3 regions of the Paenibacillus sp. FSL H8-0457 genome follow, and region 3 is predicted to be linked to each of the others. Evidence: riboswitches for the same ligand, from Rfam matches in the RefSeq annotation. Region 3 holds a riboswitch; each other region holds the start of a gene.
The links. Region 3 has a riboswitch for cyclic di-AMP ahead of ehuB (ectoine/hydroxyectoine ABC transporter substrate-binding protein EhuB). Riboswitches for the same ligand answer to the same signal wherever they lie in the genome.
Positions count from the first base shown of each region.

Region 1: it holds a riboswitch for cyclic di-AMP, as region 3 does, so the genes downstream of both, MHI43_RS00485 (C40 family peptidase) here and ehuB (ectoine/hydroxyectoine ABC transporter substrate-binding protein EhuB) in region 3, are expected to answer to the same signal.
Region 2: it holds a riboswitch for cyclic di-AMP, as region 3 does, so the genes downstream of both, MHI43_RS19905 (C40 family peptidase) here and ehuB (ectoine/hydroxyectoine ABC transporter substrate-binding protein EhuB) in region 3, are expected to answer to the same signal.

Region 1 covers NZ_CP150293.1:99,066-109,577, forward strand. Annotated here, with positions in the region: gene motA (flagellar motor stator protein MotA) at 1-578, opposite strand, end outside; gene MHI43_RS00465 (hypothetical protein) at 770-1,063, shown strand; gene MHI43_RS00470 (4a-hydroxytetrahydrobiopterin dehydratase) at 1,171-1,485, shown strand; gene MHI43_RS00475 (cytochrome c) at 1,587-1,943, opposite strand; gene MHI43_RS00480 (GNAT family protein) at 2,105-2,605, opposite strand; gene MHI43_RS00485 (C40 family peptidase) at 3,111-3,584, opposite strand; cyclic di-AMP (ydaO/yuaA leader) riboswitch at 3,589-3,724, opposite strand; gene MHI43_RS00490 (hypothetical protein) at 4,071-4,898, opposite strand; gene MHI43_RS00495 (M1 family metallopeptidase) at 4,910-6,901, opposite strand; gene MHI43_RS00500 (YwhD family protein) at 7,049-7,567, shown strand; gene MHI43_RS00505 (copper amine oxidase N-terminal domain-containing protein) at 7,662-8,831, opposite strand; gene MHI43_RS00510 (heavy metal translocating P-type ATPase) at 9,013-10,512, opposite strand, start outside.
Region 2 covers NZ_CP150293.1:4,511,881-4,522,392, reverse strand. Annotated here, with positions in the region: gene MHI43_RS19940 (ABC transporter permease subunit) at 1-601, shown strand, start outside; gene MHI43_RS19935 (ABC transporter ATP-binding protein) at 617-1,621, shown strand; gene MHI43_RS19930 (dipeptide ABC transporter ATP-binding protein) at 1,618-2,607, shown strand; gene MHI43_RS19925 (leucyl aminopeptidase family protein) at 2,648-4,126, shown strand; gene MHI43_RS19920 (copper homeostasis protein CutC) at 4,139-4,825, shown strand; gene MHI43_RS19915 (ROK family protein) at 4,873-5,814, shown strand; gene MHI43_RS19910 (hypothetical protein) at 6,120-6,647, opposite strand; cyclic di-AMP (ydaO/yuaA leader) riboswitch at 6,910-7,043, shown strand; gene MHI43_RS19905 (C40 family peptidase) at 7,047-7,523, shown strand; gene MHI43_RS19900 (stalk domain-containing protein) at 7,644-8,918, opposite strand; gene MHI43_RS19895 (2Fe-2S iron-sulfur cluster-binding protein) at 9,141-9,530, shown strand; gene MHI43_RS19890 (AraC family transcriptional regulator) at 9,628-10,485, opposite strand.
Region 3 covers NZ_CP150293.1:6,350,426-6,360,937, forward strand. Annotated here, with positions in the region: gene MHI43_RS28665 (ectoine synthase) at 1-203, opposite strand, end outside; gene ectB (diaminobutyrate--2-oxoglutarate transaminase) at 200-1,492, opposite strand; gene ectA (diaminobutyrate acetyltransferase) at 1,509-2,021, opposite strand; gene ehuA (ectoine/hydroxyectoine ABC transporter ATP-binding protein EhuA) at 2,046-2,897, opposite strand; gene ehuD (ectoine/hydroxyectoine ABC transporter permease subunit EhuD) at 2,910-3,572, opposite strand; gene ehuC (ectoine/hydroxyectoine ABC transporter permease subunit EhuC) at 3,576-4,229, opposite strand; gene ehuB (ectoine/hydroxyectoine ABC transporter substrate-binding protein EhuB) at 4,231-5,085, opposite strand; cyclic di-AMP (ydaO/yuaA leader) riboswitch at 5,440-5,586, opposite strand; gene MHI43_RS28700 (SDR family NAD(P)-dependent oxidoreductase) at 5,957-6,700, opposite strand; gene MHI43_RS28705 (flavin reductase family protein) at 6,883-7,494, opposite strand; gene MHI43_RS28710 (ring-cleaving dioxygenase) at 7,491-8,444, opposite strand; gene MHI43_RS28715 (AI-2E family transporter) at 8,700-9,779, opposite strand; gene cls (cardiolipin synthase) at 10,003-10,512, shown strand, end outside.

The DNA.
Region 1 (10,512 bases), 870 kb from region 3:
CCGAGCAGGGTAGCAATAAACGCAGCCCCGATGGCATGGGCAAGCTCGCCCATGTCTTCCATATGGGATAGTGCAGCGATCAAACCGATAACGGCTCCGAGTACTCCGAGGGAAGGTGCATACATGCCGGCCTGGGAGAAGATCAGCGAGCCGGAACGATGGCGCTCTTCCGTGGCGTTGATATCTTCCATCAATACATCGCGTACGAATTCCTGATCGTTGCCGTCGATAATCATGCGCATTCCGTTACGCAGGAAGCTGTCATCGATCTCATCGACTTTGGTTTCCAGAGCCAGCAGACCTTCACGGCGCGTAATCGAAGCCCATTCCATGAACAGCTTGATCATGTCCGTCTTGTCCATCAGATTCTGTTTCACGAAGGTCATTTTGACCAGCTTCGGAATCTTTTTCAGCTCGGATAACGGAAATCCGATGAATAAAGTTGCTGCCGTACCGCCAAGAATGATTAGATAGGCTGCCGGGTTATACAAAGCGAGAAGGGAGGCACCTTTAAGAATCATGCCCACCAGTACCGCGACGATACCGATGATTAAGCCTATAATTGTTGAAATTTCCATACCACACCTCATCCGTGAGAAATAAAATAACGAATCCATTCGTCAGAACGGCTCTCATGGAGAACCGGGCCCCTTTTGTGGGGCGTTATCCTATTTATCGTCAGGTCGGGCTTTTTTTTTTAGTTGTAATTTCCGGTATAATGGAAGGAAGGGAAACGAAGCTTAGTACGGTAAGGAAAGGAGTGATTGAGATGGGTGTGAAGCACGGAAGGGATTACGGCGAAATCCTCGCGGAGTTGACCGAAGCCGTCGGGCGAATTTCCGACAGCTACGTTTTCTTTGAAATGGAAGCGGAGGATTGGGGCAATCTGGGCGAAGCCGAGCGGAATGAGGTTCATGAGGCGCTGGCGGAGGATTTGTTCTATGCGCTGGGCACGGAGCCGGTGATTAGCGTCGGCAGCGGCGTGGTCATGCATGACCAGAATAACCATCGAATACATATTTTGATCGGTGAAGAAGAGTTGGCCTTTGTGGCTCTTGTGTAATCACTCCAGTTATCAACGGAAACAGGGCAGAATAGAATAGATGACAGAAGCCCATACACGTGTCAGTCGGCTTTACGATAGGTTTTTTTCGGGGAGGAAGATAAAAGATGCTTTATACGCAGCAAGAAGTAGAGGCTCATCTGGAAAAGCTTGAGGGTTGGGAATTTGAACAAGGGAGATGGATCGTCAGGAAGTATACCTTCTCCTCCTTCATGAAGGGAATCGCTTTTGTTGATGAAGTGGCAGCTATTTCGGAAGCTTTCGGACATCACCCCTATATCACCATAGATTATAAAGTCGTTACGCTGCGTCTCACTTCCTGGGACGACGGCGGCATTACGGCTGTGGATATTAAGGAAGCACAGCAGTTTAACGAGGCCTATGAGAAAAGCCGTTCCAAGGACGGCAAGACGGGACAATAGACGGGAGTCGGATCCAACCGGCTCATAGCTCCCCAATATGTAAAAACACGCTTGCGCCGGGAGGTTCTCCAGGTTCAAGCGTGTTTTGCGTATAAGCTGATTTATTTTTTCTCAGCAAGGTACAGCGCGATGTTTGCGATTTCTTCAGGCTTAAGTTGATCCTTAAAGGAAGGCATACCCTTACGGCCTTTGGTTACAACGTTGAAGATCGCGTCCGCATCCATGTGTCCACCTACTTGATTCAAAGCCGGTCCAGCGCCGCCTTGAAGTTGGTCACCATGACAGCTGATGCAGCTTGCTTTCAGTGTGGCTTCCGCTGTGGCAGCATCCAGAGTCACTTCCGGCATAGTCGGCTTCTCTTCCTGAGCTACCTGTTCCTTGCCTGGGAGCGTAAACATCAGCGCAATAGCCAACGCACATGCGACGAAGAACAATCCGCTCATGATCCATTTTTGCATCGTCATATCGTCCCTTCTATGTATACTGCACTTTTGCACTTGTCTCCATTATAAACCAACATCCATAGACAGCATAGCCAGTTGTGACAAAAAAAGCAACTATACCGCGCACCTTCATAAAAAGTACACAAAATTGTGCCTTTTCATATAGACAAAGATTACTATTCCTCATTTGCCGGAGGCTCATACACCATGCAGTGGAAAAGGGCGTTTCCCGTCGGCGTAAGGCGCTCATACGTATCGGTGATATGAAAGCCCGCCTTTTCGTACGCGCGGATCGCACGTTCATTCCAGGTCATTACCTCCAGGTCGATCTCATCGGCAGGCCGCCTCCGCCTCGCTTCCCGGACAATCGTCTGCATAAACCGTTTACCCATTCCCCGCCCGCACCAATCAGGCCGCATGCCCAGCCCGATTCGCGTAACCTCATGCATCGGAAACAGTTGGGCAAATCCCCATAGCGTCTTCCGTTCATCCAAAATCGAAATGTACTGTTCCCGGCGGATGTCGGGATCCCCAAACTCGATCTCAAGCCCCTTCATCTGCTCCCAGGGAAGAAAAGCGTAAATGTTATAGGGAGGAGGATAGGTCCAGGCGCATATTTCTTTCGCGTGCTCTTCACGCATGACCACCGTATGAAATGAAATCGGTGCTGCATCCATTGGCAAAGTCCCCCTGTCATAATTACAAATTAAATTATACCCCATTTCTCAAACATTCTAGCCGCATCAAAAAGCCCGTCCAAGAGAAGTAGGTCTCCTTTGACGGGCAAACGGATATGTATGGGCAGGACGAGGATAAGACATCGAAGCTTAGGAGGATTCTCCGGTCGACTTTTCATACTGATCATTGCTCATGATGCGCTCGGCACCTACGTATCGCTGCTCGTAGTAGTCCTCAGAAAATAAAATCAATATTTTTCCATTAGGGTGTTTAATGAAGGGAGAGGAGGGTATATAAAGGGTAGAAGATGCAACGACATGAGGGGGCGAAGTGAATTCGCATAATAATTTTCTTTTTTTCTCGAAAAGTGGGAACTTTTTCGTTGTCCCAAACGTTATAAAGGTATACACAGAGCAGACAAAAGAAAAAGCCGCTGGATGAGATCGGCACAATCTCATACGCCCAGGGCTTCTTGTAAAGGATAAATCAATGAAGTTCCAGTAATTAATTGTAGTTCACAGCTACAGACTTGTACGTAGACTGACTCATGACTCGCTTAGCACCTACGTATCGATTGGCGTAATAGCTCTGGCTCAGCGGACTGATGATGACACCGCGCGAGGATGAGGAATGAGCGAATTTGCCGCCCCCAACATAAATACCCACATGAGATACACCTCTGCCGGATGTGTTGAAGAACACGAGATCGCCAGCTTTCAGCTTGCTCTTGGCTACGGCCGTACCGACTTTGTATTGAGCTCCAGACGTGCGCGGCAGGCTAAGACCAAGTTTCTTGTAGATATAGCTGGTGAATCCGGAGCAGTCAAAACCATTCGTTGTGGTTCCACCTGTTTTATAAGAGACACCAATGGCTGGTTTGATTGCAGTATTTAATTTGGAATCGGCGAAAGCGCTTCCGGTCCCTAATGTGAGTGCGAGGGCCAGGCCTAGAGAAATGGCCGTTAACTTCTTTTTCAAAACAAAAAGCTCCTTCCATTGCCTGCGAGGTTAGCTTAAGGGTTCGGTTGAAGGTCCCCTATGATCCCTCTCTTGCGAGATCAATTCACCCAAAACGGATCCCCCGCTTCCCAATCATGGGAATTCGGCTCCTTAAAATGTTGATGAACCCATTCATAGACGTCTGACGTTCCAACATGCTTAACGAAATTACATAGTTCCAGCAAAAAGTTACAGTAAAGATGACAAAGTTGTTACTAACATATTCGTTATTTTAGCAGAGTATTAACAATTTGGCAAATGAGGAAAGCTCATTTTTATACAAAAAAACCTGTCCCCATCATGCGGGATCAGGTTTTTTTGTAACTTGGCCATCGGAAAATGTAATATTGAGGAAAAATGAGCTTCTATTCTTTGTAAAATCAAGTCCGAGAGAGAAATGTGTCGCTTCCGATTACAGCATATTTACGAGCTTGTTTATCATATGATGGTAACGAAATGTAACGATTAGGCATGCTGCGAAGAAGAATCCCGCCACAAATGATATTGGGCGGAAATTACCCAAATTTGGAAGAGTCCATTTAAAAAATAAGAGGCTTGCTGAATAATCAAGCCGATCAATCCCGCCCAGAAGAGCGATGCCGAGCTCAGGAGCAAAAGAATGACGCAGGCCGATCCGCCAACGGTAAGGGATAACAGCACAGCCGTGCCCAGTCGGCGGAAGAGCGCAAGAACGGAGCTGATCATGCCGGAATTGTCCGTACGGCCGAATTGCATATAGAGCAATAACAGGCGAATCAGATAGGCGTACAGAAACCAGCCGGCTGCATGAGGCAGCGCATGAAGCAGCAGAACCGGCTCATGGATCCCGTTCAGCAGGATCGGAAGGATTTTGGGCAGAATCCAGTATCCGGGCACAAAGGTAAGAACAAGTTCGATCAGATAAAATACCGTAACGGGCTTCCATAGCTTCTGCATGCCGGTGAAGAAGAATAATCCGCGCTCGCCCTTAGCCTCCTGGTGGAGGTTATAGAAGATGCCTGCCCGAATGAGCGGGGTACATACCATCCGGATCAGGAGCAGAGCGGCCAGAAGCCAACCATAGGTATGGACCGTGCCGCTTAACGATAGACTCATCTCGCCCTCGTAGAAGAATAACAGGCGACTAAGCTCGTTAGGGGCAGAATCCGGATACCGCATCAGCAGGGGGACGACTGCCGATTTTACAAGCCGGTACAGGCAATATCCCCACAGCATGCGGTACAAGAACAGCAGAATGGAGACGTATAATTGGTCTTTAACACTGATCCACCCTTGGCCTGCATAACTTTTCATGTGCTCCCCCCTCACCATGACAGGCTGCCGAACAACGTCTCCACAAGCTTGGTAATACTGAGATTCCAGCGTGTGACCACCTTCGGATCCATTCCTGCCTTCATATAGTTATTGATGTGTCTATTCTCCAGAACGATGGAGTATTTCGGATCAACCATGGCCCAGGCGAGCGGGGTGCTGTACTCCAGGGTGTACGTAACTTTTTCGTCCTTACCGCTCCAGGTTCGCTCCACCGTTTTGCCGTCTTCAAAGGCGAACACGATAGGCACATCGGTTATATCTCCGTCCTTGCTCGTAATCTTGACCGTGGATTCATACCGCGGATGGTCTGACGTGCCTTTATTTTTGGTTTTGATCACATCGATGGCGACGTCGGCCATTTGGCTTCCATATACATATTGGTCAAAATACGATTGCCAGGATGTTTTGCTTACTTGCTCGACGACTTTCTGAAAATCAGACGTGGTTGGGTGCTTGAACCGATATTTCTGGGCATAGGTATGCATGATTTTCCCCATCATCTGTGGACCGACCTGCCGTTCAATGCCTTGCAGCACCAGCTTGCCTCTCGTGTAAACATTCAGCGCGTAGTTCTCGTGTGAGCTGTATTTCCAGGACTCCATCTTCAGCGGGGCAGGGGAGGTAATCGATGCTCCTTGAGCAGCGGTGTTGGAGGTAATGCCGTATTCCTTCTCCATCACTCTTTCTTCTGCATAGGTTGCAAAGGCCTCGTCCAGCCACGCTTCCTCAAATTCGTTGCTTGCGATCATTCCGTAAAAATATTGGTGGGCGATCTCGTGAATGACGGTCCGTTCGAGCTCATAACCCGGCGAATCGTTCTTGGCCCCGAAGGCCGTGACCAGCGTCGGGTATTCCATACCGCCTGCACCGTTGCCCGACTCCGGCGGGACGACGATGGACAACGTGGAATAAGGATAGGTTCCGTACCATTTACCGAACGAAGCCAGTGCCGACTTGGCGGCATCAAAGTAACGGTCCTTCAGGTCTTTATGGGCCGGATCGAGATACAGCTTGATGCGGACGCCCGGCACGCCCGGTGCCGAGAAGGCTTCCTCGGCCGTGACAAAATTGGGCGAGGCCGACCAGGCAAAATCGTGCACATCATCGGCATAGAATTGATAAATTTTTTCCCCGTTCGACTTTTGGGCGGGCTTGGTCGGGAATCCGGTCGCGGCGACAATGTAATTCTCGGGCACCCGGATGCGAACGCTGTAAATGCCGAAGTTGGAATAGAACTCGGAGTTGCCGTGGTATTGATGAAGATTCCATCCTTCCTCGGCTCTTCCGCGAAGTCCGGCCGGTTCATAGACCGATACTTTAGGAAACCATTGGCCAGCCATAATAAAATTCTCGGTGGTGCCCATGCGCGCGAATATTTTGGGAAGCTCGACTTCAAATTCCATGTGAATGGTGATGCTCTCCCCGCCCTTGATGGGTTTGGGCAATCTAAGTTTGACAAGGCTGTGATCCTTGATGTTCCCGTCATCGGGTTGGACGAATTGAAGGCGATGGGTCAGGGCCAGTCCTTCCGTGGTTTTCACATTGGTAATGGTCATGGAGCCGTACCCGTCGTCCGGCATGGGGTCGGAACGAAGCCTGCCGCCCGATTCCTTCATAAAGGTCGTTTCATCGGAAGCAAAGGCATTGGGATACAGATGAAAGTACAGCTCATTTACGCTTTTTTTGCCTGGGTGAGTCCAAGTGAGTGTCTGCTTGCCCTTAAGTTTGTTCTCCTCAGGCTCGTACCGAACATCCATGTGATATTCCACCAGCCGGTCGCTTAAGGCCGGAGCGGGAGTATCAGGCTGCACCTTAGGCGGTGAGAGCGGGGCCTTCTCCACGGCAGAGGCAGAGGGCTTGCCCGCATTTGGGGCAAGGACAGACGCTGAGGACCCTGGATTCAGAAATATCGGCATCGATCCTGCAAGCAAACCAAGGGCAAGCAGGGATGATAGAAAGACTTTGGCACGTGGTGGGACCATATCGAACAACCTCCCGTTGACAAGCATCTAGTGCATGTATATGTTTGCTTTTGGGGGATTATTAGTTAAAATAAAATTATTGGGACATGGTTATCAATTTAGCGGCTGATACGTGAGAATCGGCTCTGATATAGGAGGTCGGCAGCAGTGGAGAACGAAGATCAGAAGCAGGGTGCGAAGAAACCCATTGCGTTGAATATTATCAATAGCAAGAGTAAGCATAAGGGGTTTGGATCCGGCTCCATCGATCTGAACAGTTTGTCGCCTGTCATCATCGACAATGGCGAGGCGCGAGTGGATATTGGAGCCATGCATGCAAAGAGCAAGGTGGAGAAGGGCATCCGCTTCAGCATGAACCGTGATGAAGTGCCCAACGGACGCCAGGTATGGATCGTGTGGGTAGCTGTAGACCGTACCGCGGAAGGACAGCATTATGCAGGCATGACCGCGTGCGAAATGTGGATCGACCATGATGCCCGCCGCGGCTGGAAAATCCTCGCCGACCATGTGAATAAAATGGATGCGGCGATGAAGCGCAAGATTATTCTGGATGGGCTTGGCGACGTGGAGAAGAAAGCGCTGCGCGAACTGCTGATCTCCCGTAACGAGGAATGGTGGAATGCCTCGCCGGAGGAGTTTAGAGAAGCTCTTCAAACAGCGGAATGATACCATAAATAAGCATTTTTCTAGATGCGGACATAAGGAAAGACCGGTTGGATTCGTGAATGAATCCGCCGGTCTTTTTTTGTGATTGATACGGTTAGAATGGAAGGGCGTAGGTCAGCTCTTTCTTTATATCAAGAAACGGATTTTCGTATTGAAGCTTCAGCTTGCCGCCGGCATATCCGTCATACGTAAGGCCGTCTCCGATGAAACCCACTTCGTTTGGCGGCATCTCTTCAATAGCTTTGATACTCTCCTCGTCCAAAAGTTCGGGATAGATAAGTTCTGCGGACTTGCCTGTCGGTTCAACGATATACAGGGTTGCCTTCGTATAGGGACGGACGAGCAGGAAGTCCCGTTCGATCGCTTCCACAATAAAATGATCGTCAACACCGGTGAGGGCGGCCAGATCGTAGGTTTTTACCGTTTTGCCCATCGGATGAACCAGCTCCAGCGTGCTGCCATTCATCATGGCGATATTGCCTTTGTAGCTGAGTTGGTCCGGATGATAGTTGATCCCGGCAAAATTGGTGTGATTGGTTTTGGAAAGCTTCAGGATTTTCTTGTCTTGAATGAGCACCCGATATCTTCCTTCATGGATATGGGGTTCCCCGTAATAATTGGACAAGTCGACGACATAGGTATTGCTGTTGATGCGATGTGCGTTCAAGCCCACTTGATCGATATCCTCAACCGGGAGAATGCCGACTTTCGTTGGCGTCGTTCCGGCTTTCCCCATGGACAGCATACCGGTCTCGCGATTCACCCAGAACAGCATATTGGCCTTGGAGGCATAAGCGTATCGGGACCAGGAATCAAAGGTGGTTCGAAGTCCGGATTTGCTGTCGTACTTCAGCTGAATGCCGAAGCCTTTGGTAATCAGGCTGGCGGGAACATAAGTCACGCCTTTCTTCACAACCGGAGCCGCCTCGAGCTTCAAAGCGGTACCCTTGGCATTCACGGCGCGCGAATTTCCAATAATAATGCGAACAGACTGGGTCGGGCTGTTAATGTACAGCTCGTTCTTTCCAGGGATCGTCAGCTGCAGCTGCAGCTGCTCGGAAACTTCCTTCAGTGGAATGAACACGACGCCTTTGTTTGTATAAGGTTTATGCTTCACATCGAGCGCGCTCCAGGCTGCCTTGCTCTGCGATGTGGAGGCTGCTGCCGCATGGGCAGGAATGGTTATGAGCGATGAGGATGTAAGCATTAAAGACAATGCTATGGATGCGGTACCTGCTAGTTTGATGATTTGTACGGATTTCATTGTAATTCCTCCTTCTGTTTTCACTCCCGCCTATATAAACGACTAAATAATGGGAAATGTTTCATCAAATCAAAAAATCATGTAAAAAATGATATATGCGATGAAGCAAAGCTGAGGGGAGAGGGAGCGTCCGAACCTAAAAAACCGGAGCTGCCCAGAAGGGACGCAGCTCCGGTTTATATCAATGTCCTGATTGCAGCTCCTGATCCTTGCCAAGCAGAATGGTGAGACCCAGCAGGGTAACGATAATGGTGGCCCCCATGTCCGATATGATCGCGATCCATAGGGTCAGCCAGCCCGGAATCGTTAGCAGCAGAGCGATGGCCTTCAGCGACAAGGAAAGTCCGATGTTCCATTTAATAATCCGGTTGACTCGTCTTGCCGTCTTGATGGCTCCGGGCAGCTTACCAAGGTGATCCTGCATCAATACGATGTCGGCGGTTTCGATGGCGCTGTCCGTTCCTTTTCCCATTGCGATGCCCAGATCGGCAGCGGCCAATGCAGGGGCGTCGTTAATGCCATCGCCGACCATGCCGGTCTTTTTGCGGGAGCTAAGCTCCTTGATTTTGGCAACCTTCTGTTCCGGCAGCAGGCTTGCGAACACCCGCGATACGCCGGATTGTTTCGCGATCGCCTGCGCCGACTGCTCATGGTCGCCCGTCAGCATCACCGTATCCGTGATTCCAGCCTCGTGAAGCTTGCGGACAACGGCTGCGGTCTCCGGCCTAATCTCATCGGCAAGACCGAATTGACCTAATACGCGCTCCTCGCTTACGGCGGCAACGATCGTGTACCCCTGGGCCTTCATTCTCCGAATGTCATCCTCAACGGCACGGATATGATCTTGAGGGCCGCTCACATGCTTCAGCACTTCCTCGCTGCCCACCCAGAACAGCTTCCCTCCGATTTCAGCCTGAATGCCTTCACCCGGCAGCACCGTAATCTGTTGAGGTTCATTAAACATGCAATGCGGCTGCTTGATCTCCAGATGTTTCATGACGGCTTTGGCCAACGGATGGAGCGAGGATTGCTCCAGCGCGCCTACCACGGCATAAAATTTATCCTCATCATATACGGTTTCCGCGTAGACGGCCGGCTCGCCCTTGGTCAGGGTTCCCGTCTTGTCGAAAGCGACGGCTTCCAGGCGTCCGAGCTGCTCCAGATGGACTCCGCCTTTAATTAGAATGCCGTTGCGTGCCGCGCGGGTCATCCCGCTAACCAGCGCTATCGGCGAAGAGAGCACGAGCGAGCAAGGACACCCGACAATGAGAATGGACAGCCCCTGGTAAACCCAGGTCATCCAGGGCTGATTCAGCAGCAACGGAGGAATCAGCGCAACAGCCAATGCGATGATCATAATGGCTGGCGTATAGTATTTAGCAAATTTATCGATGAATAGCTCCGTCGGCGTCTTGCTGTCCTGCGCCTCCTGCACAAGATGCATGATCTTGGCCAGGGAGGAATCCTGATAAGCCTTCGATATGGCGATATAGAGCACGCCGTCGGTACTTACGCTGCCGCCAAATACGGCGTCGCCCTCCCGTTTCGTAACAGGCACCGATTCTCCGGTTATGGCAGCTTCGTTCACCGCGCCGGTTCCCTGGGTTATGGCTCCGTCCGAAGGAATTTTCTCGCCAGGTCTTACCCGGACAACGTCTCCGGGAGAGAGGCTCTCGATCGG
Region 2 (10,512 bases), 1.8 Mb from region 3:
CATGTCGGTCAGCTTAAGCGCCGTATTTATATCCGCCGTGCTGGGTACGATTCTCGGATTGATCAGCGGGTACTATGGCGGGTGGCTGGATCGCCTCATCATGCGGGGCAGTGACGTCATGTTCTCGTTCCCTGACCTGCTGCTGGCCATCGGTATCGTGGCGATACTGGGGCCGGGCTTATCCAATGTAGTCATCGCGGTGGCGGTCTTCGGGACCCCGTCGTTTGCCAGAATCATTCGAAGCGTGACGCTCTCCGCAAAGGAATCTTTGTATGTAGAGGCAGCACGGTCCATGGGTGCCAAGCATAACCGGATTATCTGGAAACATATTTTCCCCGAGACGGTTCCCAGCATTATCGTCAACGTATCGATGAGAATCGGCGGCGCCATACTGGCGGCTTCCTCGTTAAGCTTTCTCGGCCTCGGGGCCAAGCCGACGGAACCGGACTGGGGCGCCATGCTCAGCATGGGTCGGGACTACTTGAGTATTGCACCCCATATCGTATATTACCCGGGGCTTCTCATATTCCTGACCGTGCTCGCATTCAACCTGATCGGTGACGGACTGAATGATGCCCTTGATCCGAAGACGAAAAACTAATAGGGGGGATAGATCGTGACGCAAACATTGCTTGAAGTTAAAGGTCTCAAAACCGAATTCAAACGCGATGGCTCATCGGTGCTTGCCGTAGCAGGCGTGGATTTTCACATCAATAAAGGCGAAGTGCTCGGGCTCGTGGGTGAATCCGGATGCGGCAAAAGCGTGACCTCCCTGTCCATCATGAGGCTTCTTAAAGACACGCCCGGCCGAATATCCGGGGGCTCGGTAAGCTTTGAGGGCAAGGATCTCGTACAAATGTCGGAAAAAGAAATGCGCCGCTATCGCGGAAACGAGCTGGCCATGATCTTCCAGGAGCCGATGACGTCGCTGAATCCCGTCCTTCGGATCGGGAAGCAACTGGAGGAAGCGATTATGCTGCACTTGGGATACGGCCGCAAAAAAGCGCGGCAGCATGCCATCGATTCGCTCAAACTCGTCGGCATTCCGCGGGCGGACGAGGTCGTGGACGACTATCCGCACCAATTGTCCGGCGGCATGCGCCAGCGGGTCATGATTGCGATGGCGATGTCGTGCAATCCGAAGCTGCTGATCGCGGACGAGCCGACTACCGCCCTGGACGTTACGATTCAGGCTCAAATCCTGGATCTGATGAATCGGCTCAAGACGGAACAGGAAATGGGCATGCTGCTCATTACCCATGACCTTGGCGTTGTGGCTGAAATGTGTGACCGGGTGGTTGTCATGTACGCTGGCCGGGTCGTCGAAGAGGCGACGGTCGAGGAATTGTTTGAGAACCCTCAGCATCCGTACACCAAAGGACTCATTAATTCGGTGCCCAAGCTTAGACAAAAGGTGCGCCGCTTGGAATCCATTCCCGGGAATGTGCCGGATCTGCGGAATATGCCGCAAGGCTGCAAATTTGCTCCGCGGTGTCCGTTTGTCATGGAGCAGTGCCTCTCCCGGGAGCCGGAGCTTCTCCCCGTTGTAAATGAAGAACATCGCAAAAGCCGCTGCTGGCTGACACAGGAAGGTCACTCGAAGGGAGGAGAAACTGCATGAAAGAAACACCTTTATTAGAAGTAAAAAACTTGCAGAAATCATTCACGGTGAAAAAAGGGTTCTTCGGTACGTCCAAGCAGCTTCGTGCCGTGGATGGCATCTCCTTCGCAATCCATAAGGGCGAGACCTTCAGCCTGGTTGGCGAGAGCGGCTGCGGCAAATCGACGACCGGCCGGCTGGTGACCCGCCTGCTGACGCCGAATAGCGGCGAAGTGATTTTTAACGGAACCGACATTAGCGGATACAACGAGAACCAGATGCGTCCGCTGCGAAAAGACATGCAGATGGTCTTTCAGGATCCGTACGCTTCCCTTAATCCAAGGATGAAAGTCAAAGAGCTCGTAGCGGAGCCCTTGCTGATTCATACCAAGCTGAGTTCCAAAGAGCGCGATAAACTGGCTTGCGAGCTGTTGGAAACGGTCGGTTTGAACAGCTTCCATGCCGAACGCTTCGCCCATGAGTTCAGCGGCGGGCAGCGCCAGCGCATCGGCATTGCCCGAGCCTTATCCGTGCGTCCCAATCTGATTGTAGCCGACGAGCCTGTATCGGCACTGGACGTATCCATTCAATCCCAGGTATTGAACCTGCTGCAGGATCTTCAGGAAGAATACGGACTGACCTATCTGTTCATCTCCCATGATCTCAGCGTGGTTGAGCATATCAGCGACCGGATCGGCGTTATGTATCTTGGCGCGCTCGTGGAGACGGCCGATAAGGATACGCTGTACGATCGACCGCTTCATCCTTACACTCAAGCGCTGCTGTCGTCGGTGCCGGTTCCGGATCCGAAGCAGAAGAAGGAACGGATCATTCTGAAGGGGGATCTGCCGAGCCCGGTCAATCCGCCGACAGGCTGCCGATTCCATACCCGCTGTCCTTCCTGCATGGAAGTATGCAAACAGATTACGCCTGTATACCGTGAGATTGAGCCGGGACATCAGGTGGCTTGCCATTTATATGACGAAGAAATCATGAAGAAGGCGTAACAGGCATCGATTTTCTGATAAAAGGAGGTAAGGGCTCGATATGAACATCACCATCGATGAAGTTCAGCTGGCAGATACTTCGATTTATGCGGTTTATGAGGGGGAAGAGTCTCATTACCGCGTAACGGAATCCCGGAAGCAAAGCAAGACGCTGACTTGGTTCTATGGACGTTCCGAGCACGAGTCGGACGATCTCGTTGCCGGAATGGGGCAACGTTCGAACCTGACTTCGGAGCAGGTGCGAAGAACGGGCGCTTCAGCCGCGAGGGCGCTGCTCAAGGAGAATAAATCAAGCGCAGTGCTGATCCGCCCGGCATCCCGCGATGTCGGAGCAACTTCGCGGATTTCGGCGGAGGAAGAACTCCAAGCGTGGTTGGAAGGCTGGCTGTACGGATTATATCAATTCAATAAGCATCGCGGGGTTACGGCCAATCTGCAAGCCCTGTCCCTTCATCTTCGACAAGAGGACTGGGAGGGGCTTTCCCGTGAAGATATGGAAGCCATCATCCGGACGGCGGAAATCCGGATCGAAGGAACGCAGCTCACCCGAGACTTGGTGAATGAATCACCTGAGACGTTAAATCCGGAGGCGTTTGTTGCGGTCGTTGAGGATCGTTTCAAAAAAGCGCCCGTAGACCTTCACGTATACCGCGGACAAGAGCTTCATGACCGGCAGATGAACGGACTGATCGCCGTGGGTGCCGGCAGCAAATACGAGCCAGCGATGATCGAGATTTCCTACAATGGAGCGGAATCCGGGAAGGAAAGCCCTCATATCGTGCTTATCGGCAAAGGCGTTACCTTTGATATGGGCGGCATGAACGTTAAGATCGGCCGAGACATCAGCGATGCCCGCATGGATATGGGCGGCGCAGCCGCGGTCGTGGGCGCCATGGATATTCTTGTGTCGCGGAAAGCTCCGGTACGGGTTACGGCATTGATCGCGGTGGCGGATAATTTATCGGGGCCGGATGCGATGCTTCCTTCTTCCGTCGTTCACTATCCGAACGGCTTGAGCGTTCAAGTGGCGAATACGGACGGGGAAGGAAGATTGATCATTGCGGACGCGCTGCTGCACGCAGCCCATCTTAACGCTGATAAGGTGATCGATATCGCCACCCTTACCGGCAATGTCGGTGCGGCATTAGGCTTGGAGATCGCCGGCATTTGGGGCGATCAGGAGATAACGGCCGATTTGGTCGAGATCGGGGAGCGCAACGGAGAGCGCTTATGGCCCATGCCGCTGATGGACGAGTATGAATCCGAGCTTAGAAGCGATTATGCCGATCTGAGGAATGTCGGCACGTCGACTTTGGCAGGCGCGATCACGGCCGCGTTGTTCATCCGTCATTTTGTGGCGGAGACCATGAAATGGGTGCATATCGATATGGCAGGCACGGTCCAGTATAAACGGGAATTCCCTCACTCCGCGGCAGGGGCTACCGGCTATGGAGCCAGGCTGCTGGCGGACTATGTGGAGAAGCAGTTTCGCCCTGCACAAGCGAACCAACGACAGTAAGGAGTGAAGAACATGCTGCTTGAAATTATCGCAACATGCGTGGACGATGCCATCACAGCCGAGAAAAATGGCGCGGACCGTCTGGAATTGATCACGGCGATCACCGAAGGCGGGCTCACGCCGGGCATCGGTCTCGTGGAAGAGGTCGTGAAAGCCGTTCGGATTCCGGTCCATGTGATGGTAAGGCCCCATAGCAGATCCTTTGTGTATAACGCGCTGGATATAGCAACCATGGTTGCGGAGGTTAAGGCGATCCGCAAGGCGGGTGCGGCTGGCGTGGTCCTTGGCATGCTGACTCCGGAAGGAAAGATCGACGAGGCCGCCTTGGCCCAAATGCTGGAATGGACGGGCGATATGCAGGTGACATTCCACCGGGCTTTTGATGAATTGGAGGATCAATTCGAAGGGCTGCGTACATTGCAGAAATATCCGGCCGTCACCCGCGTCTTGACGTCGGGAGGACCGCAGCCGGCACCGCAAGCGATCCCGAGGATTCGCGAGCTTGTGGAACAAGCCGCAGGCACCGGGCTTAAGATTTTGGCCGGGAACGGCCTGAAGTGGGAAATCATACGCGATTTCATCGACCAGACCGGCGTGAGCGAGGTTCATTTCGGCTCAGCTGTCCGGTATGGCCGATCAGGGCTGAAGCCCATTGATCCGGTTGAACTGCGATCCTTGGCTGACAGCTTACATCAATAGAAGTAGCAAACCTATCGGAAACAGGTGAACAAAAATTGCAAACCGAATTGAATAAACAGCAAGAATTTGTGGTTGGCGTTGACCTTGGGGGTACGAAGATCGCGGCAGCGCTCTTTGATTCCGAAGGACAGCTGCTGAACCGGGAGCAAATGGAGACAGCCGGAGCGCGTACGGCCGAGGAAGTGGTCGCGAGAATTACGAACATGATTCGCAGCGTGTCGGGCGGCCACCCGCTTCGAGGCGTAGGCATGGCTTCGCCGGGAACGGTTAACAGCCGGGAGGGCATTGTCATTCACGGCACGAATTTGCCGGAATGGACCAACGTCCCTCTCAAAGCCTGGATGGAACGAGATCTGAATACGGAAGTACAAGTGCTGAATGATGCCAATGCAGCCGCATGGGGCGAATATGTAAGAGGTGCCGGCCGAGGGTCGACGAACATGGTTTACGTGACGCTCAGCACAGGCATCGGTTCAGGCATCGTGCTGGATGGCAAGCTGTTTCTGGGCAGCAATTCCTTTGCAGGGGAGCTTGGGCATCATATCATTGATCCCAGCGGTCCGCAGTGCAATTGCGGCAGCCATGGCTGCTGGGAGGTGTTTGCTTCAGGAACGGCCATCGGCCTGGCAGCATCCCAGCGGATGCTTACCCAGACCAGCGTTATTTCTGAACTGGCCGCAGCCGATGGAGGCGTGAACGCCAGGCATGTATTCGAGGCTAAACGTCTTCATGACCCCGTCGCAGTAGAGGTCATCGATCGTGCCGTTTATTACATGGCGCTTGGACTGGTTAATGTCATTCACAGCTTCAACCCCGATCGCATCGTGGTTGGCGGGGGTGTGAGCAGAGCAGGCGAGCTCCTTTTCCCGCAGCTTCGGGAAATGACGGATAAGCTGGTCATGCCGTCTTATTTAGGAACCTACGAGATCGTTCCTGCGGGACTGCGGGACGATGTTGGCCTGGTGGGAGCCGCAGCCTTGTTCCAATAATACATTCGTAAAGAAAAGGCAACAAAAGCCGCCCTCAAGGGCGGCTTTCTGATTATTCATGAAGAGAGCGGGAAACGGAGCGATCATATTTGCGTAAGCGAAGTCCGTAACTTGTGACAGGTGATAGGCGTAAACCGTAAGCCGTCATCCGTTTTCACTGGAGTCGAGTTTTTGGTTTCCTATTAGGTTTGTTTGTATCCGACAAACAATAAGCGGTTGCCCGCACTTTCCCGCCCGCCGACGGCAACCGCCGGCTCCAAACCCGCACGCGAGGCGGCCTGCAGGCTTGGAGCCGGCGGCTTCCGCTACTCCATGTATTTTGATGCGTCGAACGTAATCATGCTCGTATGGTTGGCATGTTCGATCAGTGAGGAGAGCCTGGTCACTTCGCGTTCCTTCTTGCGCGCCTGCGCCTGATAAGCTTCCGGATCGTATAAGGCCACGTTAAACAGCGTTACGGCGCCATCTCCGCTTCCCCGGCCGTTCTGGCGCTCCAGCTTCTTGCGGGAGCCGAGATGGGCAAGCTGTCCGATATCGCTGCGCATTTGTTTGGCAAGCTCGATCGCCTCCATGATGGTCATGTCGGAGCCGTTCCAACTAATGGTCTGCGTCGTGTTGGAGATTGCCATCAGCAGATCCAGCTTTCTGTAATCCGCTGCGGCAGCTTCGATCTCTTCCGTAATGGCATCCACGCTGCGTGCAGGATACTCCGCCGTTTCCCCTTTTTCAATGATCGTGCTGCTGTTGTTCAAGCGTTCCGACATCAGTTGATTCATGAGACGGTTGATTGCTGCCCGGACTGCCAAAGCTTCAGCCATCGTAATTTGACTCATAAGCGAAGGATCACCTCTTTGATTTCTTGTCTGAATATGTAAACGTTCCGAACTGCAAAAAAGTTGCATGCCCATTAACAAAACGTCGCCGGAGGTTCGATGGAGTGTTACATAATTGTCATGAGTATACGAGATGGCATAATGAAAAAACATGAAAATTTTCAGCCTATACGACATTGATTAACATATAGTGATAGATTTCTAGGATATTATTGACAGCATCCTTGCTTGTATACTATATTAAGAGAAGGTTACAAAATGTTAATGAATTTTGCCGAATTTCGTTTGTGAAAACGGGGGAACCGTCTTGGGTGAATTATTCTTGTACCATAGAGAGTATAGGGAACCTTCAACCGAACCCTTAGCTAACTCCGTAGGCATCGAAGGAGAGAACGTATTTTGAAGAAATTTGTCATCACATTGCTTGGGTCTGCAATTATTTTTTCTTCTGGTGCCGTATCAGCCTATGCTGATCAACAACCGAATTTTCAGCATCAAGTGAAGCAATTAGTAGGAACGCCTTATAAATGGGGCGGAACAACGACAAGCGGATTTGATTGCTCCGGATTTATTCTGTATATGTTTAGAAATTTCGACTTGGACCTTCCACGCACTTCCCAGAGTCAGGCTAAAGCCGGGGTTCATGTGGATCGCGAGGACCTGAGAGTCGGAGATTTGGTATTCTTCAATACAAGCGGAAGCGGCATTTCCCATGCGGGCGTTTACATTGGAGATGGACAATTTGCGCATGCTTCCAGCAGCAAGGGCGTAAGAATCAGCAAGCTTAGCGACTCCTATTACGAACCGCGTTATGTTACGGCGCGCCGTGTATTGAGTCAAGAGAACTATGCTAAACTGGTAGGAAGCGCGAGCTAATTGGAATACGCAGTTTAGAGTTCGATACATAACCGGAAAGCCTGACAAGAGATGATCTTGTCAGGCTTTCTTTTTTTATGGAAGATTATAATTTGGGATTCTGCGAAAAGATTCACTAGATTATTCCTTTACGACAGAGGCATTCACGGCGGCTTCCATGCCATTATTATAGGAACGGAACAAGCCCAGACGCCAGAAGGCGGCACCTTTCAGATCATAGCGCTTGGCCAAGCCGAGCTTATCGTCGACGGATGTGGCGGTTTCGCTGCTTAAGCTGATGCCGAGCAGGAGCTTCTGCTTAGGAACGCCTGCCTGAAGTGCCTGCTGAATGGCTTGGTCCACCAGACTGTTGGGTTCAGGAACCTGGGCTTTGGTGCCAACCGGATTGTACTGATACGCCATGACGATGAGATCATCGGCAAGGGAGGCCAGCGTCTTGTAATCATAGCCTTTATAGGCGCTGTTCAATGGCGGAACGGCTAAGGACAGAGCAATGTCGCTCGGCAATGCGGCTTTCAATTGCTTGACGTAATCATTAAGCAGCTTCTGCTGCTTCGCGGCATCCAGTTTAAAACCGAGCCCTTCGAAATCAAGCACCACGCCGCCGAATCCGTTATCCGCCACCGCAGTCGTGATGCCCTCAATGGACTTTTGGCGAAGGCTGCTGTCGCTGAGGACTTTGGTTAATTCGCCGTTTCCGTCCAAAGCGTAAACCATAAGGTACGGTTTAATCTCCCGATCCGCAGCATCCGCAACAATCGATTGCGGAGTCACGTCGCCGGCCGCCGCAGGCAGACGATACTCGTCGCCTTGAAGCGTAAACTGACCTTCCCGATCAATGCGGCTCCAGCCGAAAGCGACTGAATTCATGGATGCTACGAGATCCCGCTCTTGGAAAGATTGCAAAGCGTAAAAGGCTCTTAGATGCATTTCGCGCTGCGGCGACACGAGGGAGACCGTGCGAGTCGCCTGATTCCAGCCGACATTAACGCCGAATTGGCTGCTGAACGAGCTGAGCGGAATCAGAACGCGGCCTTCCCGCTGGACAGGGGGAGCGGCCAGCTTCACTTTTTTACCGTTGACGGTTGCGCTCGAGCTCCCGACTTGAAGCAGCACTTCCGTCGTTTGACCTTTCACCTCGCCAATGGCCTTCACCGTTTGGGTCTTGCTGTTCCACGTGATTTGAATGCCCAGCGCCTCACCGACCGTCCGGAACGGCACGTAAGTGACCCCTTTGTCTATCCTGGGAGCCGCATCGAATGTAAGCGCAACGTCATCCAGCTTGACCGAAATGGCAGGCGCAGCCTGTACCTGGCCGATATGGGGAGCGGTTCCGAGCAGAGATAAGGCAAGAACGGCAGCGACGGCTGTTTTTCCTATTGGTTTATGCAGCATGCTATTGTTTTCCCTCCAACCCAATAAAATAATAGAATGATTCTCATAGAATATGGGATTTGCTCTAGCATACGCTAGTATAGCAAAATTTTCATAGAGTTCCAATTGCATGATGTCATAGAATCGATAAGAGTAAGCATGTTGATTTTTTAAACTTTCCAGTATAATAATTGAAGGAATTCATACATAACCTGATGATTACATGCATAGGGGGATAAAGGCGTGTTTAAATTCTGGAAAAACAAAAAGGGCGAGAACAGCGGAGAGAAATCGTCGCTCCCGGCAGCGGAAGAGAGAATGGAAGCCGTGCCGGACCGGATCATCGAGCTTACGGGCCGCGAGGTTCAGCGTAGCGTGGCCCCTGTTCTGGGCATGACGGTGCTTGACTTGGCCGAGCGGAATGAGGTGGATTGGAACTCTTTTTGCAAAAGAGGGACATGTGCGCGCTGCCGCTGCATGGTGGTGGAGGGAATCGAGTATCTGTCCGAACCCAATCTGGCCGAAGAACGGCGCCTGGATCCGGAAGAAATCGAAGAGGGGTACCGTCTCGGATGCCAGAGCAGGATCGAAACGGTCGGCCCCGTCAAAATCAAGCATGCTCCATACTTTTGACGATATAGAATGACAAATAACAGTAATATATAAAAAGCAGGCAGCCGTACCATTGCGGCTGCCTGCTTTATCGAAAGGAAAACAATCGAAAATTCCTTCACTCCACGGCCAATTTGCTCTGTTCCCGGAACGAGCTTGGCGTTTGACCGGTAATTTTCTTGAACAACATCGAGAAATACTTGTCGTTGCCGTAGCCGACCTGGGAAGCAACCTCGTGCACCGGCATTTCGGAATCCGCCAGCAGGCGCTTGGCCTCTTCAATCCGGCGGGATATCAAGTAATTGAAGGGGGAATCGCCGACTTCTTTTTTGAACAGATGGGATAAATAATGCTGGCTGACATACATCGTATCGGCAATGTCCTTGAGGCTGATGCTCTGGGTGTAGTTGGCGTCGATAAAGTGCTTGGTCCGCAGCGCGATTTCATTCTTGCCCTTCAAGGATTGGAATTGGTGTTTAACGTCCACGATGCGATAAATCACGGTAATCAATGACATCAGCAGGTTCGTGCTCAGCGTTTCATATCCCAGTACCTGCGAATCGCATTCGCGGAGGATCTCGGAAAGATAGCTCTCCACTTTATAAGCGTATTTTTCGCAGGATATGACCGGCTCGACATAGGCCGGCAGCAGCATCCCCTGAGGCACCCCTTCAATGTGAAGCGAATCCACGCCGCAATAGATTACCTTGAAAGGCCCGTCCGTGATGGATTTCTCCTCATGGGGAATGCCGGGGTTATAGATGGCGACATCGCCTTTGTGAAGCTCATATACTTTACCTGCTATGGTGAATTCTCCGCGACCTTCAACCACATAGATGATCTCGCAGAAATCGTGGATTTGGGGCGGGCCATAAAAGAAGTCCTCGTCCACGACCTGGCCGGCAAAGAGCAGCTGCGGATTTTTGATGAAGCGGAAGTGATCGCTTTTACTATGCGAGATTTCGATTTTTGGCACGGTCTCGTCCCTCCTGAAAGCAGCATC
Region 3 (10,512 bases):
ATTTCTCCCTCCCCCTCGATGCAGTACACGGCCTCGACGTGGTTTTTGTACCAGATCAGCGTCTCCGTTCCGGCCTTGATCAGGGTGTCATTAAGAGAGAAGCCCATGCCGTCTTTTGTCAACAGAAGCCTTCTCGAATTCCATGTCGTTGTATCGATGTCGTCTTTCGTATCCACGATTTCTTCCAAATGTTTAACGATCATGACAACCTCTCCTCTGCAGCTAATTGTTTCATGCTATTCTCAAAAATCCCCAATCCCTCTGCCAGCGTGTTCATTTCAATGGTCAGGGGCGGCATCAGCTTGGCAACTTCGCTATGCGGTCCTGACGTTTCCATAATCAGTCCTTGTTCAAAGGCGATTTCGGATAGTCTTCCTGCGTGCTCCGGCTTATCAAAGGCTACCCCCTGGATCATGCCCCTGCCGCGGATTTCGCCCTTAAGCCGGGGATAATCCCTCACGACGTCTTCGAGCGATTGGCGAATCCGATGTTCGCGAATGCCGATATCGAGCTGAAAATCCTCCGTCTTCCAATAACTCAGCGCTTCGGCAGCGGCAACGAATCCGAGATTGTTGCCCCGGAAGGTGCCGTTATGCTCTCCCGGCTCCCAGATGTCGATCTCCGGCTTGATCAGCGTGATGGCCATCGGCAAGCCGAAGCCGCCGATCGATTTCGAGAGGCACACGATGTCCGGCTCGATGCCCGCATCATCGAAGCTGAAGAACGAACCGGTTCTGCCGCAGCCCATCTGGATATCGTCCAGAATGAGCAGCATCCCCTTATCCTTGCAGATGCGCGCCAGCTTCTGCAGCCATTGGCGGCTGGCGGCGTTCAATCCGCCTTCCCCCTGAACCGCCTCGACGATGACCGCTGCCGGCAGCGGAATGCCGCTTCCCGGATCATCCAGAAGCTTCTCCATATATGCCATCGTATCCACGTCGCTGCCAAAGTAACCGTCATACGGCATAAATACCGAGTGGCTCAGATCCACGCCGGCGCCCTGGCGCTTGAAGGCATTGCCGGTCACCGCCAGCGATCCCAGCGACATGCCGTGAAAGGCATTCGTGAAACACAGAACGGTGCTGCGCCCCGTCACTTTTCTGGCGATTTTGAGCGCGGCCTCCACGGCATTGGTGCCGGTCGGTCCGGGAAACATCATCTTGTGATCCCACCCGCGAGGCTTCAGAATAATCTCCTGAAAGCGGGTCAGAAACGTTTCCTTCGCTCCCGTAGCCATGTCCAGGCTGTGCGTAACGCCGTCCTGCAGGATGTAGTCGACCAGCTTTTCGCGAATCCTCTCATTGTTGTGCCCGTAATTCAAGGCGCCGGCGCCGGCAAAAAAATCAATGTATTCATTGCCCTGCGTATCCCACAGCTTGGCATTCCGGGCTTTGTCAAAGACCGTCTGAAAGCTCCGGCAATAACTTCTCACTTCGGATTCCAGCTTGTTAAACACGGTAAGCTTCGGTTTCTCCATGACTTGGTTGTCCATAGTTCCCTCCATTTGTTTAAATGTCATTGAAAAAGGGGCCAATCACGAATAACGGCTCGTCTTCATGTGTCGTACCATCCGGAAACATCTCTGCTCCATAACCCACCGTTACGGTGCTCGGAATGGATTTCTCCTCGGCATAACCGAGAAACAATCGGCGTGATGCCATATTGCTGGGCGATACCGTCGTTTCAATGAAACGGACGCCATGACAGGCCTTCTGGTTCATGAGGCCGGTAAGCATCGCCTTCGCGATCCCCTGCCTCCGGTGCGTGCTTGCAACCGCCACCTGCCATACAAAGAGCGTCTCCGGATTGCGCGGAGAACGGAAAGCGGAGATAAAACCGACGATGTCTCCTTCATGCTCCGCAATCATGCAGGTATCGTTGAAGTAATCCCCTAGCAGCATGTAGCAATAAGGCGAGTTCAGATCAAGCGATCCGGTATCGCGTATGAGCGCCCATACCCGGGTGCCGTCCCGCGCCTCCGGTCTTCGGTAAACCACTTCGGTTCCGGTATCCACAGCCATCTGCATAAACACCTCTTTCCAGCACTAATTTCCGTTCGAGCGGAACCGCTGCAGAAAACTCTGCAGCCGCTCGCTCTTCGGATGATCGAATATTTCCTCGGGTGTTCCTTGTTCAACGATCCTGCCGTCGGCTCCGAAGATGACCCGATCCGCGATTTCCTTCGCAAAATCCATCTCGTGCGTAATCAGCATCATGGCCATTTCGCCTTCTTCGGCGATTTCCCGGATCACCTCCAGCACCTCGCCGACCAGCTCAGGATCCAGCGCCGAGGTTACCTCGTCAAACACCATCACCTTCGGCCGCATGACCAGCGCTCTAGCGATGGCGACGCGCTGCTTCTGGCCTCCCGACAAATTGGACGGGTGCATCTTCAGCTTATCGGCCAAACCGACCTTGCCCAGCATCGAGACGGCCCGCTCCTCCGCTTCCTCCTTGGACAACCCCAGCACCTTGCGCGGGGCTTCCGTCACGTTGCGAAGCACATTCATGTGCGGGAACAGATTGAAATGCTGGAAGACCATGCCGACGTTGCACCGCATCCGATGCAGATGCTTCTCGTTTGCCCGGACCAGCTTGCCCTTCTCCTCCATATGCCAGAGCAGCTCGCCATCAACCTCGATGATCCCCTCGGTCGGTTCCTCCAGCGTCATCAGCATCCGGCCCATCGTCGTTTTGCCAGATCCGCTCGGACCGATCACGGCCACCTTTTCTCCCGGCTGCATCTCCAAATCGATGCCCTTCAGCACCTGCAGGTCGCCATACGACTTGGTCACGCCCGCAAATTTCACGATCGGCTGTGAACCCGTAACGGGATTTCTTTCCCGCTCCGGCTTCTTCGCCTCTTCAGCCTGCTCATCGATTACAACGGCATTCAATAGACTCCCTCCTTATTTTCCACGCTGCAAATTCAAACGCTTCTCCAGCCTTTGCACCAGCAACGACGCGATATAACTGATGATCAGGAACAGAATCCCGACCAGCGTGTACGGTTCGAAAGCGCGAAATGATTGCGACACGATATTTTTGGCTGTCAGCATCATCTCGACCAGCGTAATGGCGCATAGAATCGGCGTTTCCTTAAACATGACAATCAAATAATTCCCCAGCACCGGGATGATCGGCGGCACCGCTTGCGGCAGTATAATGCTCCGCCAGGTCTGGGATTTCGTGTAGTTCAGTGCGGTTGCAGCTTCCCACTGTCCTTTCGGCACCCCTTCAATCCCGGAACGGTACACCTCCGACAGATACGTGCTGTAATGCAGCCCCAGGCCGATGACCCCCGCATAGAAGGCCGGAATCGAAATGCCAGTCAGCAGCGGCAAGCTGTAATACAGGAAAAACACCTGTACCAGCAAGGGGGTATTGCGAATAAATTCTATGATTCCTTTGGTGATGAGCGACAAGGGCTTAAATTTGCTCCGCGCGGCAAAGGCAAGCAGCAGTCCGATAATCAATGCCACCACAAAAGCACAGAGCGTGACCCATACCGTCATTTTTAATGCGCTCAGAAGCTGCGGCAGTATTTCAAACACATATTTCCAATCCCACATACGCTACAGCCTCCCCGCGGTCAGTTTGCGCTCCAGCAGTCGAACCGCCATCGAGACGAGCGTCGCAATGACAAAATACATGAGGAGCAGCAGCACCAGAATCTCGGTGGTCCAGGAGATGTAATTGTTGCGGAGCACCATCGCCTGATACGTTAAATCCGCCATCGTGATGAAATAAACGAGCGAGGTGGATTTGATGAGTTCCACAAGCTGATTCCCGAACGGGGGAAGCATTCGCAGGGATGCTTGGGGCAGTATAACGTTCCACAGCCTCTGCCAAGGCTTCATATTAAGCGCCACGGCAGCTTCCCACTGTCCTTTCGGAACGGCCAGCACCGCGCTGCGAACAATCTCGGAGCCGTATGCGCCGAAGTTAAGTCCGATCGCGAGAATCGCCGCCAGCATTTTCGGAAGCTCGATGCCGATGAACGGAAGGGCAAAATACAACCAGAAGAGCTGCACCAGCAAGGAGGTTCCCCGAAAGATTTCGACGTACACGGCCGTCGCCGTGCGGACGATCCAGAGCTTCGACAGCCGGCACAATCCGGCTGCAAAGGACATCGCGATAGCCAGGATGGCTGAAAAGAACGCGACGATAATCGTGATCTCTGCTCCTTTGAGCAGCGTCGGAAGAAAATCGATCCAAGAATTCGGCATGCTATTCCCCGCAGAGCGCAGCGGCCGTCATCTCACCCGGGAGCTCTTCTTCCGTGAACCCGAACTCTTGCAAAATTTCCAGCAGCTCGCCCGACTCCTTCATCTTCTCAAGCTCGGCATTATAAGCCTCCTGGAACTCGGTATCCGCTTGGCGGAAAGCCGTAGCCCCGTAACCGCGAACGCTTTCGCCGTCGATGACCGGCTGCTCGAAATCAGCCACGCGTTCGATGCTGTCGTCGCTGGCTGAATCCAGCATCGCCTGCAGGGACGGCCCCGTCATGGTAATCGCCTGCACCCGATCGGCCTGGAGGGCGCTAATCGCCGAAGCCTGGTCAGGGACCTGTACGATCCGGTCCGCAGGAATGCCCGACTTCTCCATGTAGCCGATTTCGACCGCACCGGTCATGACGGCCACCTTGGCCTGCTCATTCTTGGCAATGTCCTCATAGCTTCCAAGTTCCATCGGATTCCCTTGCTTTACCGCAAGGGCTTCCCCGATGCTGTACTCCGGGTTCGCGAACAGGACGGCAGAGCATCGGTCCGGATTAATGAACATGCCTGCCGTGATCAGATCAAACCGATCGGCCTGCAATCCGGCGACCAGCGAACCAAATTCCGTTAGCTCCCCTCTCATCTCCTTGATGCCAAGACGCTCCAGAATAACGCGGGCAATCTCAACCGCTTCGCCCGTGAGCTCCCCATTGGCTTCTTTGTAGGCATACGGCTTCTCGTTCGCAAACCCTACGGTGATATATCCCTGCTCAATGGCTCGATCCAGCGTACTTCCTTTGTCGCCGCAAGCCGCGAGCAATACCACCATCATCACGGACAACACCAGCACAACCACTTTCTTCAAAACCTTCCACAACCTTTCGTAATAGCTTTTCACTTTCTTAAAAAAACGGCATGACGAAATTATCCGTGTTAGCACATGTGTTAACTTGGATATATAGACGTTCAGATACCCGTGCATGGGACGAGGCTTCAGGGAAGATGATTCATCCGCTTCCTTGCACGCTTTGACCCAATGCCGTCTGATCGATTCAATTCGTTCCACATTTGCAGACGTTGCCCCTCCTCTGTAATTGAATGCAAAAAGACCACCAAACAGGGGATCTAGACATAGCTCCGCCAGCAGGGGGTCAAAAAATAGAGAAAAGGCCCCTATAGAGAATAAAGGGCCTTTTGTATGAACATCCATTATGTATGCAAGACCCATCCACTGCTGACGAGGTTAGCTGACGGACTCGGGTAAGATGGTACCCTACACTCGTGAATTCCAAGTGACTCGCCCCTGGTGAAACTGGTTCCCCCGCTTTCCGGAATATGTATGCCGGAAACTAAGCGTGTGTTCATGATAAAGGGAAGCTCAGGAAAAGTCAAACCCCTTTAACCGCTTTTTCTGGAAATTCAGAAGTAAAAAACACCGTTTTTGCAACGAGGATATTGAGCCTTTTGAACACCTTGTTTAAGGCTGTCCATACACCGGATTGGTCATGGAATCCATGCTCCATTTTCCGCTATATAGCAGGCATTTGACGGGTCTTGCGGAAATCGTTCATGCCATATATGTTTTATGCCATGAATGAGCCCCGGATCAGGAAGTCTGCCCGTATGAAATACGGGACCGAAAAAAAATTTTTGAAACACTCCATAAATAAGTCTGATAACAACGCCTGGAATGACTTAAAAAAAAGCCCCGATGCTTAGCATCAGGGCTTTTCTTGTCATACTGCGGTATAGCCGCCATCCACCAGCAGGCTCGTGCCCGTAATGAAGGAGGCCTCTTCACTGGCGAGGAACAACACGGCTTTGGCCACTTCTTCCGGCTGTCCCAAACGGCCCATCGGATGAAGGCCGACCAGGTGCTGCGTGATCGCTTCCGTTCTTCCCTTGATCAGCGGCGTATCGATATATCCCGGACACACGGCATTGATTCGGATTCCTTTGGAGGCATAGTCTGCGCTGAGCGACTGGGTTAATAGCTTGACGCCTCCCTTGGCCGAAGCATAGGCGGTTACTCCTGCTTTTCCGACATGGCTATGGATCGAGCCGCAGTTTACGATTGCCCCTCCGGTTCCTTGGGACAGCATTTGCTGAATAACATATTTATCGCACAGGAAGACCCCTGTCAGATTAATATCAATCGTTCTCTGCCAGTTATCCATCGTTAACTGATCGGCAGGAGCATCATGGGCAATGCCTGCATTGGCAAACAATACATCGACACGGCCAAAATGCTGCACCGTCTGATTCACCATATTCGCGACTTCCTGCTCTTGGGTTACATCCGTTTTGACGAACAGCGCTTCAAAGCCGGCTCCTCTCAATTCGTCGGAAACCGCTTGTCCCTGGTCGGAATAATCCGCGATAACGACCTTGGCTCCCTCTTTTGCAAAAAGTCTGACTGCCGCTTCGCCAATCCCGCTGGCGCCCCCCGTCACGATGACAACCTTGGAATCAAATTTCATGCGTTGATCACTCCTATGTTGTAAATTCATCAACCGGCTATCCATTCATGTAGAATAGGCAAATACCGACCATGATATTCCAATACCCCGTTTCCTAATGAATGACCAGCAACCTATCGAAGAAAAAGAATGTTCGCTAAAAATAGTCGCAAAGCAATAACCCTATTCAAGCTCAAGCCCAGTCAGACCGGACGCTCAATCGTAAACATCTCTCCCAGGGTCGAATAGATATTTCCTGCCATGCGGCTCACAGGTTTCAACTTCGATGCGTCAATCCGGCCATGCTCGTAGAGCTCCTCGGACACGTGAAATCGGACGACGCGGGCAATCAATAGATCAGCGGCAGGCAGCTGATCCGCGCCATCCAACGTGACGACCTGCTCCAGCACGCATTCCATGCGGATCTTGGATTCCAGAACGCCGGGAACCTTAACAACGTCACTAACGACCGGGGTTAAACGGGTTCGGTCAAGCTCACTTTCGTTCGGAGGCAGATTCGCCGCCGTTTCGTTCACGGCTGCAACGGTATCTTCATCCACGATGTGGATGACAAGCTCGCCGCTCTGCATGGCATTTCTCGCCGTGTCCTTAGGTGCACTGTTCTTTCGCTGAACGGAAACCGACAGCAAAGGGGGATTGCTCGACACAATGGAAAAGTAACTGAACGGCGCCGCATTCAGCACGCCATCCGCCGATAATGTCGTAACGAAAGCGACCGGACGCGGAACGACGCTTCCAATCAGCAGCTTGTATGTGTCCCGTTCGCTTTGGGTATTCGGGTCAATGGATATCACTTGGGTTGCCCCTCTCCTGTATGTTTGACTTGTATAGGCTCCAACCCCTGCTCGATTCGGGCACGCTCCGGTTCGAACCAGGCAGGAAGCTTTAATTGTTCCCCCAGCGAGTGCAGGTCTTCGTCCACCGTAAATCCGGGCGGATCGGTTGCGATCTCAAACAGGATCCCCCCACGTTCCCTGAAATATAACGCTTTGAAATAGTTACGGTTCCTGATATCCGTAGGGCGAAATCCCTGCTCCTTCACCCATTCATGCCATTTGCCGTGCTCCTCATCATTTTGGGCCCGCCATGCGATATGATGGGTCGTTCCGGCACCTCCGGCTCCCAAAGGAATATCCCGCATCGGCAGATCAATCACGTTGCCGAAGGGGCCCGCAGCTTGAAACCGGGCATAATTGACGTCCTCTCCAATGTAGGTCAGTCCCATGACGTTCTCCAGCGCCTTCTTCGTTTCCTCCCATTTGCTGCTGAACAGAACCGCGCCGCCGAATCCCTTAATGGCTGTATCCGGAGTTATATCGTCCACGGACCAGCTGTTATTCGGACCGCCTTCCCGCTCCACCAACTCTAGCGAAAGCCCGTCCCGATCGGAGAATTGAAGATATTGTTCGTTAAACCGGAAAGCCTTCATGACGGGAACGCCAAAGCTCCGCAGCCGCTGTTCCCAATAAGGCAGGGCCCCTACAGGAACGGCAAAGGTCGTATATCCTGCCTGTCCTCCTCCACGCAGCCCTCTTCGCGAAGCGGAGGAAGGGAAGAAAGTGATGATCGTTCCGGGTTGTCCTCCCTCATCCCCGAAATACAGATGATATACCTCGGGCGCATCGTAATTCACGGTCTTCTTTACCATTCTGAGTCCTAGCACGCCTGTATAAAAACCAACGTTCTTCTGCGGATCCTGCGCATAAGCGGTAATATGATGAATGCCTGCCGTATATAATGTCATATCCCATCTCTCCCTCACCGTTTCGTGTCGAAACCCTTTATTTCCGTTCATGATCCGTTTTGCATGATGGATGAGCCATAAACCATAAATAATTAAATAATCTTTAAATTTAATATCTTTATTTTAAGATTATATAATTTTCTTATCGTTGTCAAGCTCCTGTGCACCCCAAATATATAAAAAGCCGCCAAGAACGATTCCTCGCTCTTGGGCGGCTTTAATATGCGGCTAAAAGCCGTCTCCCTATCCCACGGCTTAAGCCTTTTTCCATTTCTCCTTAAAGAACAGCTGGTACACTCTGGTTACGATAATTTTAATGATCATATAGATCGGTACGATCAGCAGAATTCCGATAATCCCGCCAAGATCCTGCCCTACCAGCACCAGGATAATGATGGTAATGGGATGGATCGCCAGCTGTTTGCCGAAGATATACGGACCAATCAGGTTATCCTGAATCTGCTGGGCCGCCAGAATGACGACAAGGGACCAGATCGCGGTTCCCGGGGACTGAATAAAGCCGATAATCACGATCGGGATCGCGGATAGAATGGCGCCGATAAACGGTATGAAATTCGCGATGACCGCCACGACCGTCAACAACAGCGCATAAGGCAGGCCGATAATCAGGAATCCGATATACATCAAAACCCCCAGCGCCAAATTGACGAGAACCCGGCCTACGATAAAGCCTTTGAGTGCATTGTTGATTTCATCCAGCACCGAGGCTCCCTCGCCCTTGAATCGGTCAGGCAAAAAGCTGACCACCATCTTCCCGAATTTCCCGCCTTCCTTCAGCATGTAATACAGGAGAATCGGGAACGTAAACAATACGATGGCAAAATTCGACACGAACGAGAACAGATTCATAATATAATTCGTCAGGAACGTGAAGCCTTGATTCAAATAATCGGTGAGCTGTGTAAGCGGGTTGGCGTTCTCCGGAAAAATATCCTGGAAAAAGCCGTTATTCTCCAATTCCTGAAGCTGCTCGCCAAGCTTGGCAAACAAGGCTGGAGCGTTCTGTACGAGAGCCACGATCTGATCGCGCAGCGATGGCCATACGCCCAGGATAAAGCCGGTAAGGATGCCCGCGAACACGACATACAGGAGCAGGATGGCCAGCGAGCGATTTAGCTTGCGTTTTTCGAGGAGATCAACCAGCGGTCTGAGCAGGTAATAGAAGAATCCCGACAGCATCAACGGCACGAGGATGATGGAGAAGAACGAAAGTACGGGTCTGAATATAAAATCCACCAGCGATCCCAAATAAATGATGGTCAGCACCAGGATCACGGCAAGACACAATTTGAAAAACTTGTTCATTTTCAGCAAAAAGCATGCCCCTTCTCCTATTTTTTCACCATCGTATCATGACAACGAGTACGGATTCAAATGGCTCCTTCTATATTCGTTACAAGAGGCCTTATCCTAGCCGCCAACGTTTTAGGACCTTTCGGTTTCACTCCATGCCGCCGATATATACTTCTTCTAACGCCTCACGTATAATATGAAGGATTGCTAGGGCAAGGCTATAGTGTAGGAGGATATCATAAACATGCATGTTACATCCATCATTCTTGGTCTGATCATCGTTCTGAATATCGTGTTCTCCATGTTCGTGGTTTTCAGGGAACGGCGGGATGCCGGCTCCACCTGGGCATGGCTGCTGGTGCTATCCTTTATCCCGATTCTGGGCTTTGTGCTGTACTTGCTGTTCGCCCAGAATTTAAGAAGAATCCGTCTCTTTCATTGGGACGATCTGCAAAAAACCGGCATCGAGAAAGTATTGCTGTCCCAAATGGAAGGGATGAACAACGGCGAATACCCGTTTACCAATCAAGCGGCGGCGGACAACAGCGATTTGATCCATATGCATATCAATGAGAACCAGGCGATCCTTACGGACGACAACCATGTTGAAATTTTTACGGATGGACGCAGGAAGTTTGAACGGTTGTTTCAGGATATCGAGGAAGCCAAAGACTATATACATATTCAGTACTACATTATCCGCCGCGACGAGCTTGGCAAGAAGCTAATCTCCCTGTTGACCCAAAAGGCTAAT